2 regions of the Exiguobacterium sp. SH1S1 genome follow, and region 2 is predicted to be linked to the other one. Evidence: predicted binding sites of a transcription regulator. Region 2 holds the regulator's gene; the other holds the start of a gene.

Region 1 (5,561 bases), 450 kb from region 2:
CGACGAAGGCCGGGACGACGTAGACTCCGTCGGTCGTGTCGACACGGTTCGCATACTGTTCCGTATCTTTCGCCGACTTGAGCATACGCAGTCCGTCACGGAGCCACTGGATGGCTGATCCAGCGACAAAGATCGATCCTTCGAGCGCGTACTCGACTTTGCCGTTGTAGCCCCAGGCGATCGTCGTCAACAGACCGTGGTCCGACTTGACGGCTTCTTCTCCTGTGTTCATAAGCATGAAGCAACCCGTTCCGTATGTGTTCTTCCCTTCGCCTGACTCGAAGCAGGCTTGGCCGAACAAGGCGGCTTGTTGGTCACCGGCCGCGCCGGCAATCGGGACTTCGAATCCGAAGAAGTGGTACGGAATCGTGTGAGCGTATACTTCACTCGATGGCTTGACTTCAGGCAGCATCGACTTTGGTACGGTGAGGATGTCGAGCAACTCATCGTCCCACTTCTGCTCGTAGATGTTGTACATGAGCGTCCGTGACGCGTTCGAGTAGTCGGTGACGTGCGCGAGACCGCCCGAGAGTTTCCAGATGAGCCACGTGTCGATCGTTCCGAACAACAATTCCCCGGCTTCCGCTTTCTCACGGGCGCCTTCGACGTTGTCGAGGATCCATTTCACTTTCGTCCCCGAGAAGTAAGCGTCGATCAATAATCCGGTCTTGTCGCGGAACAAGTCGGCGTGACCGGCCGCATTCAATTCGTCACAGATGCCGGCAGTCTGACGCGATTGCCAGACGACGGCGTTGTAGACAGGTCTGCCGGTCGACTTCTCCCAGACGACCGTCGTCTCCCGTTGGTTCGTGATGCCGATGGCCGCGATCTCTTTCGGGTCGATGTCGGCCGAACCGAACGCCTCGGCCATGACGGCGAGGACCGAACCCCAGATCTCGTTGGCGTTATGCTCGACCCAGCCTGGTTTCGGGAAGTACTGCTTGAACTCGCGCTGAGCGGTCGTGACGATCTTGCCGTCGTGGTCGAAGATGATGACCCGTGAACTGGTCGTACCTTGGTCGATTGCTAAAATATACCGTTTTTCTTTGTCCATATGAATGTGCCTCCTTAGAAGTTAGGGTGATTATGGGACGAGGATACCATAGAGCAACGCGGCGATGACAGCGCCGATGATCGGTCCGACGACTGGAATCCATGAATAGCCCCAGTCGGACGTCCCTTTGCCTTTGATTGGGAGTATCGCATGCGCGATCCGCGGTCCAAGGTCACGGGCCGGGTTGATCGCATAACCGGTCGTTCCACCGAGCGAGAGACCGATCGAGACGATCAAGAAACCGACGATGAGCGGGTTTAATCCATCTGTGAACGTGTTGGCCCCGAACGATAGTAAAGCGAAGACGAGGACGAATGTTCCGATGATCTCCGAGATCAAGTTGAACGGAGTGTTCCGAATACCAGGAGCGGTCGAGAACGTCGCGAGCTTCGCACCCGGGTCGTCGGTCGCGTCATAGTGCGGTTTGTAGTGTACGTAGACGAGTACGGCCCCGATGAACGCCCCGATGAACTGGGCAAGGATGTACAGTGGCACATCTTCCCATGGGAATGCCCCGCTCGTGGCGAGGCCGATTGTGACGGCCGGGTTGATGTGCGCGCCTCCGTAAATACCTGCGGCGTACACCCCGACCATAACGGCGAGACCCCAACCGAACGTGATGACGATCCAGCCGCCGTTCTCGGCTTTCGAGTGGCGGAGGACGACGCCGGCGACGACACCGTTACCGAGCAAGATGAGTAGCATTGTACCGATAATTTCGCTGACAAATGCTGACATGTGATACTCCCTTCCTTCCATATTGGATTTGGCTTACCACTTTTCTATATCCCCCGTTTGAAAGCGCTTTAAAACCAAGATATTGAAAAAAACCACTTTTTAATGAGGAAAGTGGTTCGGACTGGTAAAATGTTTGGAAAAATCAAGGGTGATCCCGACGAGAAAGATGAAGAGAACCCCTAAGCTCACGAAAGACAACGGTGTCCACCATGTCGCCCCGAGGTCGAGCACAATCGAGGCGATGACAGTCAAGTAGAGCCAAGCGAGTCGTCTTGAAATCTCATGGTCCCGATAACGATTCGTGAGCGCTGCGCCGAATGGGGCACCGATGAAAGCACCTGTCACCAAGGCGAGCGGCGCGACATAATCAAGCGACAACGAAGGCAAGTAACCGATGAGTCCGCCGAGCGAGATGAACAGGACGGCGGCAAGGCTCGTCCCGACGGCACGGTGCGTCGAAAAACCGAGCCAACTCACGAGCAACGGGACGATGATGAAACCGCCGCCGATGCCGAGGAGCGCCGACAAGAGCCCGGCGATCGCACCGATGAAGAAACTTGCGGCGAATCCAGATTTTTTGCGTTTCGGTGGCTTTGATGTTTTCTTTAGAAGCGTAACGGCAAAATAAGAGAGGATAAGCAAATAGAAAACATTCAGCAACCAGTCATACGTCCCGGAGATCGACAGCACGACCCGGCTCGACAGCTGCGCGGTGACGGCACCGGCCAGACCGACCGTGAGACCGTTCGACCATGACACGTTTCCGAGCGACGAGTGCTTCTTCGCTCCGGACAGGCTCGTGCCGACGACGAACAAAAGTGACGTCGCGACCGCCTCGGCCGCCGAGTATCCGTTGAACAAGAGCACCGGGACGATGATGACACCGCCCCCGATACCGAAGAAACCGGACAAGGCGCCGACGACCGCGCCGAGCGGGATAAAGAGAAGTGACCACATGACGACCCACCCATTTCTGTTTAGATTCCTCCTCACTATAGCGAATCGGAGAGCGGTTTGGGAAGCGTCTCAGAAGCGAATATTTGTTCGTGTATGTGCTATAATCAAGTCAATATGCAAGGGATAGAAAGCGAGGAATATATATGGACAAGATCAAGCTTCCGTTCGAATTACATTCGGAATATAGTCCGGCCGGCGACCAGCCGGAGGCGATCCGCCAGCTCATCGAAGGCGTCAACCGTGGCGACCGTTATCAGACGCTGCTCGGTGCGACCGGCACCGGGAAGACGTTCACCGTGTCGAACGTCATCCAGGAAGTGAAGAAACCGACGCTCGTCTTAGCCCACAACAAGACGCTCGCCGGCCAGCTCTATTCCGAGTTCAAAGAGTTTTTCCCGAACAACGCCGTCGAATATTTCGTCAGCTATTATGACTACTATCAACCGGAGGCGTACGTGCCGTCGACCGACACGTTCATCGAGAAAGATGCCTCGATCAACGACGAGATCGACAAGCTCCGCCACTCGGCGACGTCGTCCTTGTTCGAGCGGGATGATGTCATCATCGTCGCATCTGTATCGTGTATATACGGTCTCGGTAACCCGGAAGAATACAACAGTCTCGTCTTGAGTCTCCGCGTCGGCAAAGAGATGGGGCGCGACCAGATGCTCCGCAAATTGATCGACATCCAATATGAACGGAACGACATCGATTTCCAACGCGGGCGCTTCCGTGTCCGCGGCGACGTCGTCGAGATCTTCCCGGCGTCACGCGACGAGCAGTGCTTGCGCGTCGAATTCTTCGGTGACGAGATCGACCGTATCCGCGAGATGAACCCGCTCACCGGCGAGATCATCGCCGACCGTGAACACGTCTCGATCTTCCCGGCATCCCACTTCGTCACCCGCGACGAGAAGCTGCAAAAGGCAATCGTCAACATCGAGGCCGAGCTCGAGCAACAGCTCGAGAAATTCCGCGAAGAAGGCAAACTGCTCGAAGCGCAACGTCTCGAGCAGCGGACGAACTACGACCTCGAGATGATGCGCGAGATGGGCTACTGTTCAGGCATCGAGAACTATTCACGCCATCTGAACTTGACGGAAGAAGGGGCGACGCCGTACACGCTCATCGACTACTTCCCGAAAGACTTCTTGCTCATCGCCGACGAGTCACACGTGACGCTGCCGCAAGTCCGCGGGATGTTCAACGGCGACCAGGCGCGCAAACAAATGCTCGTCGACCACGGTTTCCGTCTACCATCGGCCAAGGACAACCGTCCACTCAAGTTCGAGGAGTTCGAGAAGAAGTTGAATCAGGCGATCTTCATCTCGGCGACACCGGGCCCGTACGAGCTCGAGCATACACCAAACATGATCGAGCAGATCATCCGGCCGACGGGTCTACTCGACCCGACAATCGAGATCCACCCGATCAAAGGACAGATCGACTACTTGATGGACCAGATCCGCGACCGCATCAAACAGGACGAACGCGTCCTCGTGACGACGCTCACGAAGAAGATGGCCGAAGACTTGTCGGACTATCTCCGTGAAGCGGGCATCAAGGTCAACTATATGCACTCCGAGATCAAGACGCTCGAACGGATCGAGATCATCCGTGACCTGCGGCTCGGCAAATACGACGTCCTCGTCGGGATCAACTTGCTGCGGGAAGGGCTCGATATCCCGGAAGTGAGTCTCGTCACGATCCTCGACGCCGACAAGGAAGGGTTCCTTCGTTCTGACCGGTCACTCATCCAGACGATCGGACGGGCGGCCCGTAACTCGAACGGCCACGTCATCCTGTTCGCGGACAAGATGACCGATTCGATGACGCGGGCGATCGGGGAGACCGACCGCCGTCGGACGATCCAACAAGAATACAATGAAGAGCACGGCGTCACGCCGCAGACGATCCGCAAAGAAGTGCGCGGCGTCATCCGCGCGACCGTCGCTGCCGAAGAAGAAGTGCTCGAGTCGCTCAGCTCGATGAATCAAGACGAGCGCGAGGCGGCAATCGGCAAACTAGAAGAAGAAATGAAACAAGCGGCCCGCGATCTTCAGTTCGAGCGGGCGGCCGAATTGCGTGACTTAATCTTGGAGTTGAAGGTAGGGAATTAAATGGCTGAAAAGAAAAATGCGATCGTCATCAAAGGGGCGCGCGTCAACAACTTGAAAAACATTGATATCGATATCCCTCGTGACCAGCTCGTCGTCTTGACGGGTCTGTCGGGATCAGGGAAGTCATCGCTCGCATTCGATACGATTTACGCCGAAGGGCAGCGCCGTTACGTCGAGAGCCTGTCGGCATACGCCCGTCAGTTCCTCGGACAGATGGACAAGCCGGACGTCGATACGATCGAAGGGTTGAGCCCGGCCATCTCGATCGATCAGAAGACGACGAGCCGGAACCCGCGCTCGACCGTCGGGACGGTGACGGAGATCTATGACTACTTACGACTCTTGTTCGCCCGCATCGGGAAACCCGTCTGCCCACGCCACGGCATCGAGATCTCAAGCCAGACGATCTCACAGATGGTCGACCAAGTGATGGAGCTCCCGGAGAAGACGCGCCTGCAAATCTTGGCGCCGATCGTGTCGGGACGGAAAGGCACGCACGTCAAAGTGTTCGACTCGCTCAAAAAAGAAGGGTTCGTCCGTGTCCGCGTCAACGGGGAAACGATCGAACTGACCGATGACATCGAGCTCGACAAGAACAAGAAACATTCGATCGAGGTCGTCGTCGACCGGCTCGTCGTCCGCGCTGACGTCGAAGGCCGCCTCGCCGATTCACTCGAGACGGCACTCCGCCT
Region 2 (5,561 bases):
CTCCGGGCACCGTACACGGCATACGTCCAAGGCGGCTTGACCTATGCGCACGTTAAAGTCGCGTTAATGCTCGCCTTGAGCCAATTGCGGACGAAAGGGCTCGTCACATTTGACCGTGAAAATTCAACTCAAACGTTGTAACCGAAATGTCATGTTAACTTTCTTAACATCTATTGACAGGAAAGTTGTCATGTATTATTCTCACATTGTGAGACAGAAAAGGAGGGGTAAGGGATGGCCGATCAATTTCGTCGCTCCAACCCGTTGTTTCCGATTGGGATCGTCCAAGATCTGACGCAACTGACAGGCAGGCAGATTCGATATTACGAAGAACAGGGTCTGGTTTCGCCTAGTCGGACGGAATCGAAACGACGACTTTATTCCTTTAATGATGTCGAACGTTTACTCGCAATCAAAGATTTCATTGACCAAGGCTTCAACTTGGCGGCGATTCGCCATATGCTCGACAACGACGGTGCCAAAGAGACAGAACAATCTGCTTCTACGGCCCCGCCAAGCGAACCGCCAAAGATTTCCGAGAAAGAGTTACATCAATTATTGAAAACGCAGCTTCAAGAAGCTGGTCGTTTCAATAAAACGTCGCTCATCCAAGGAGAGTTGTCACGTTTTTATCGATGACGCCAGTACACAAACCATTACACAATGTGAGAGGGGACTTTTACCATGGCCAGAAAAACGTTCACAAAAGAAGACATCAAACGGATCGCACAAGAAGAGGACGTACGCTTTATTCGTCTTCAATTCACGGATATCCTCGGTACGATTAAAAACGTCGAGGTGCCAATCAGCCAATTGGACAAAGCACTTGATAACAAGATGATGTTCGATGGCTCTTCAATCGAAGGGTTCGTACGCATCGAGGAATCAGACATGTACCTCTATCCAGACCTTAACACGTGGGTTGTCTTCCCATGGACAGACGGCAGCGGTAAAGTCGCTCGCTTAATTTGTGATATTTATAATCCGGACGGCACACCGTTCAGCGGTGACCCGCGCGGCATTTTGAAACGCAACCTCGAGCACATGCAAAAGCTCGGCTTCACAGCGTTCAACGTCGGACCAGAGCCAGAATTCTTCCTCTTCAAGAAAGACTTGAACGGACAGCCGACACTCGAATTGAACGACCAAGGCGGTTACTTCGACTTGGCACCGGTCGATTCAGGCGAGAACTGCCGTAAAGAAATCGTTATCGAGCTCGAAAACATGGGCTTCGAGATCGAAGCGTCACACCACGAAGTCGCACCAGGACAGCATGAAATCGACTTCAAATACGCGGATGCGGTAACGACTGCCGACAACATCCAAACGTTCAAACTCGTCGTCAAGACGATCGCGGCGAAGTATGGCCTTCACGCGACGTTCATGCCGAAACCACTCTATGGTGTCAACGGTTCAGGGATGCATGCGAACATGTCACTCTTTAAAGGCGACACGAACGTGTTCTACGACCCGAACGGTGACATGGAGCTCTCGGATACGGCACGCGCCTTCACAGCTGGTATCCTTGAGCACGCACGTGCGTTCACGGCGATCTGTAACCCAACGGTCAACTCGTACAAGCGTCTCGTGCCTGGATACGAAGCACCATGCTACGTCGCATGGAGCGCTCGTAACCGTTCACCGCTCGTTCGTGTACCGGCTGCCCGCGGCCTCTCGACACGTATCGAAGTACGTTCGGTCGACCCGGCGGCGAACCCGTACCTCGCGCTCTCGGCCCTCTTGGCTTCTGGTCTTGACGGCATCGAGAAAGATTTGAAAGCACCGAAACCGATCGACAGCAACATCTACGTGATGGACAAGCCAGAGCGTGTTGCGAACGGGATCGACGATCTTCCGGCGACACTCTTCGACGCGCTCGAAGTACTCCGCGCCGACAAAATCGTCATGGATTCGCTCGGTGACCATATCGGCGAACACTTCCTCGAGTTGAAAGAGATCGAGTGGGACATGTTCCGCACGCAAGTAACAGAGTGGGAACGCGATCAGTACATGACGCTCTACTAAGTCAAATGAACTTGAAAAAACGCTCGATCCAGTTTCTTGGATCGGGCGTTTTTTTAGTCAAAACAAGCGACCACTCGAAATTGAGTGGTCGCTTGTTTTGCGATTAGAACGCACGTTTGAAAAATGTGGACGCATAGTCGAGTGCCGTATGGAGCGTCGTCGCGAACACGAGACCGAGGAAGAACGGGATGCCGTTCAAGTCGAGCCACGTCTTCACAACCGCTTCATACGGAGTGAACGTAAGGATGAGCGCGAGCGGGAAGCCAAGGTAGATGACACGAATGAGATCGCTCAACACCGGCAAGTGCGACAGCGGAGACCGGTGCGGCATCAGCTTCACGTAAGGGAGCCAAAAGCCACGCAGCGGTCCCCACCGATAGTATGCATCCGATTTTAAATCGAGGTCCGGGGAGAGCCAGAACGTCCCGATAAGCGCACCGAGGAAAAGGGTAGTCGGGATATCGACATCAATAAAAGGCGTGGCAATCGCTAAAGCACCGATTGCCACGAGGTTCGTACGCGTATGTGTCTTGCCGCTAGCCATTAATGGATCGTCCGGTATACACCGATGACCTTCCCTAAAATGGATACGTTATCGAAATACATCGCCTCAAGTTCATCGTTCTCCGGCTGGAGTCGGACTTTCGACGCCTCTTTGTAGATCCGTTTGACGGTCGCCTCACCCTCGTCCGTCATCGCGACGACAATCTCTCCATTGTCTGCCGTGTTCTGTTGTCTCACGAGTACGCGGTCCCCGTCGAGGATTCCGGCGTTGATCATCGAATCGCCAGAGACGGAGAGCATATACACGTTATCCGAACCGACGATATGGGCCGGGAGCGGGAAGTGTTCTTCCACGTTCTCGATCGCCGTGATCGGTGTTCCGGCCGTAACTTTCCCGATGACCGGGACGTACATGACCGTCTCACGCTCCTCGATTGACGGGGCGTCCTCGCTCAACACTTCGAGCGCGCGCGGTTTTGTCTTATCGCGCCGAATCAATCCACGTTTTTCAAGACGGTCCAAGTGACCGTGCACGGTCGAGCTCGATGCGAGACCGACGGCTTCACCAATTTCTCGGACTGACGGCGGATAACCCTTCGTCCGAACTTCAGCTTTTATAAAATCAAGAATCTGTTGCTGTCTTGCTGACATTTTTTTCAATGGATTTCACCTCGTTTATGTCGAATAACCTGCGAACGCATCCTATTCTTTATGGATTTATTTTAACACAAGAACATATGAGCGTACAAACATTCGTTCGTTTTTTCTTGACCGAACAGAAGTTCTTGTTTTATGATGAGAACAGATAAACGAACAGACGTTCCTAAGAACGCATATTCTCATATTTGGAGGCGGTTCAAATGAAAGATACAATCAACGGATTCATATTGGTCGGAATGGTAGTGCTTGGGATGTTCGCCTTTTACTTAGTCGGCGAGTTTCGCCAAGGCGAAGTTGTCGAGCCGACAGTGATGACGGTCGAAAGAAGTATCGAACAAGAAGTTGCGTTCAACGAAGCGGAAACGCTCGAAGCCCAGCTGTTAGCGGAACGTGCGGAAAAAGAAGAACGGAAAACGACGTGGTTCGCCGCTGAATGATCGATTTGGATTGCGAACACCCGCTCATCCTGTGTATCGTAAAAGGATGACTGGAAAGAAAGGGAGTGACGAGATGCGAGTCGTCATTTATTGTCGCGTATCGACGAACAAGTCAACTCAGGAAACCTCGCTCATGAGGCAAGAAGCGGAATTGTTACAGATGGCCAAACGTCTCGATGCGGAAGTGATCGATGTGATCACCGAACAAGAGAGCGGTTTCGAGGTCAATCGGACGGGTCTGCTCGATCTGTTAGAGCATGTGTCGGCGTCAAAGCTCGATGCCGTGCTCGTGAGCGATGACAGTCGCCTTGGCCGAGGGAATGCAAAAATCGCCATCTTGCATACGCTCATGAAGCATAACGTCCGGCTGTTGACGATGCAGTCGTCCGACGAATATGTCGTCTCCGACGCCGAGAAGATGGTGCTTGAGATTGTCAGCGTCGTCGAGGAGTATCAACGGAAGATTCATAACGCCAAGATATCGCGCGGCATGCGCCGGGCGGTCGCGAACGGCTTCAACCCGCAACGCAATATTCAGCACCATGACCAAGGTGGGAGGAGCCGGATCGAAGTGCCGATCGAGGAGATCGTCCAACTTCGGGAGCGGGGGCTCACCTTCGCTGAGATCGCGGCCACGCTCCGCGGATTCGGCTACGAAGTCTCGAAAGCGACTGTGAACCGTCGCTATTTGGAACATGTGGCAGTGCCAGAAACTTGATTCCTGCGCCCTGATTTTGTACAGTAGAACTACAAATTCAGTAGAGAGGGGGCGAACCTCATGTTAGCACCCGAACAATTGGAGCGGATTAACTTCCTCGCCAACAAGGCAAAGACAGACGGCTTGTCACAACAAGAGATGGACGAGCAACAAGCGTTGCGTCAACAATATTTAAAAGCGTTCCGTCAATCGTTCAAATCCCAGATGATGGGCATGAAAGTCGTCGATCCGGAAGGCAACGACGTGACACCAGAAAAACTAAAAGACGAACAGAACCGACACCGTTCTGAATGAACTCGAATGCACATCCTATTTCGTATAGGATGTGCATGTTTGTTATACACGAAGCTCGATAAGGTTCGACCATTCCCTCGAAAACAGACGTATGGAAGTAAACGATTCCAATCAATGTGACATACTATTTAATTAGTTGTGACACACGATTGAGTGTGCTAAAATATGACGGGTAGAAACTTTCTTAACAACAGAGAGGATGAAATTAGTGGAAACAACTACTAAAGAATTATTAGCGATTAACTCGATTCGGACGCTCTCGATTGATGCTGTCCAACAAGCGAACTCAGGTCACCCAGGTATGCCGATGGGTGCGGCCCCGATGGCGTTCACGCTTTGGACAGACAAAATGCGTCACAACCCGAAAAACCCGAACTGGTTCAACCGCGATCGGTTCGTCCTTTCAGCGGGACACGGTTCGATGCTGTTGTACTCGCTGCTTCACTTGTCTGGTTACGACCTTTCACTCGACGACCTCAAGTCGTTCCGTCAAAAAGACTCGAAGACGCCAGGACACCCTGAGTATCGTCACACGGCTGGTGTAGACGCGACGACGGGACCACTCGGTCAAGGGATTGCGATGGCTGTAGGTATGGCAATGGCTGAGAAGCATTTGGAAGCAACATACAACCGCGACGAGTTCAACGTGGTTGACCACTATACGTTCGGAATTTGTGGAGACGGTGACTTGATGGAAGGTGTGTCGGCTGAGGCTGCCTCACTCGCCGGTCACTTGAAACTCGGTAAACTCGTCGTCTTGTATGATTCAAACGACATCTCGCTTGACGGGGATCTCCATAAGTCGTTCTCGGAAAGCGTAGAAGATCGATTCAACGCTTACGGATGGCAAGTCATTCGCGTCGAGGATGGAACGGACATCGATACGATCGCCAAAGCGATCGACGAGGCGAAAGCTGAGACGT

What was found. Region 2 encodes LexA, which represses DNA repair genes until DNA is damaged. Its sites were predicted from a motif close to CGAACATATGTTCG; they were not measured.
Region 1: a site for LexA is predicted at 2,826-2,839, ahead of uvrB (excinuclease ABC subunit UvrB). Genes of this name have one in related genera too.

What each region holds. Positions count from the first base shown of each region.
Region 1 is NZ_SJUZ01000001.1:557,248-562,808, reverse strand. It holds gene glpK (glycerol kinase GlpK) at 1-1,054, opposite strand, end outside; gene EVJ23_RS02860 (MIP/aquaporin family protein) at 1,085-1,792, opposite strand; gene EVJ23_RS02855 (sulfite exporter TauE/SafE family protein) at 1,892-2,749, opposite strand; gene uvrB (excinuclease ABC subunit UvrB) at 2,893-4,869, shown strand; gene uvrA (excinuclease ABC subunit UvrA) at 4,870-5,561, shown strand, end outside.
Region 2 is NZ_SJUZ01000001.1:104,943-110,503, reverse strand. It holds gene EVJ23_RS00580 (methionine gamma-lyase family protein) at 1-141, shown strand, start outside; gene EVJ23_RS00575 (MerR family transcriptional regulator) at 235-639, shown strand; gene glnA (type I glutamate--ammonia ligase) at 685-2,025, shown strand; gene EVJ23_RS00565 (metal-binding protein) at 2,129-2,569, opposite strand; gene lexA (transcriptional repressor LexA) at 2,569-3,189, opposite strand; gene EVJ23_RS00555 (hypothetical protein) at 3,390-3,626, shown strand; gene EVJ23_RS00550 (YneB family resolvase-like protein) at 3,700-4,344, shown strand; gene EVJ23_RS00545 (DUF896 domain-containing protein) at 4,405-4,638, shown strand; gene tkt (transketolase) at 4,838-5,561, shown strand, end outside.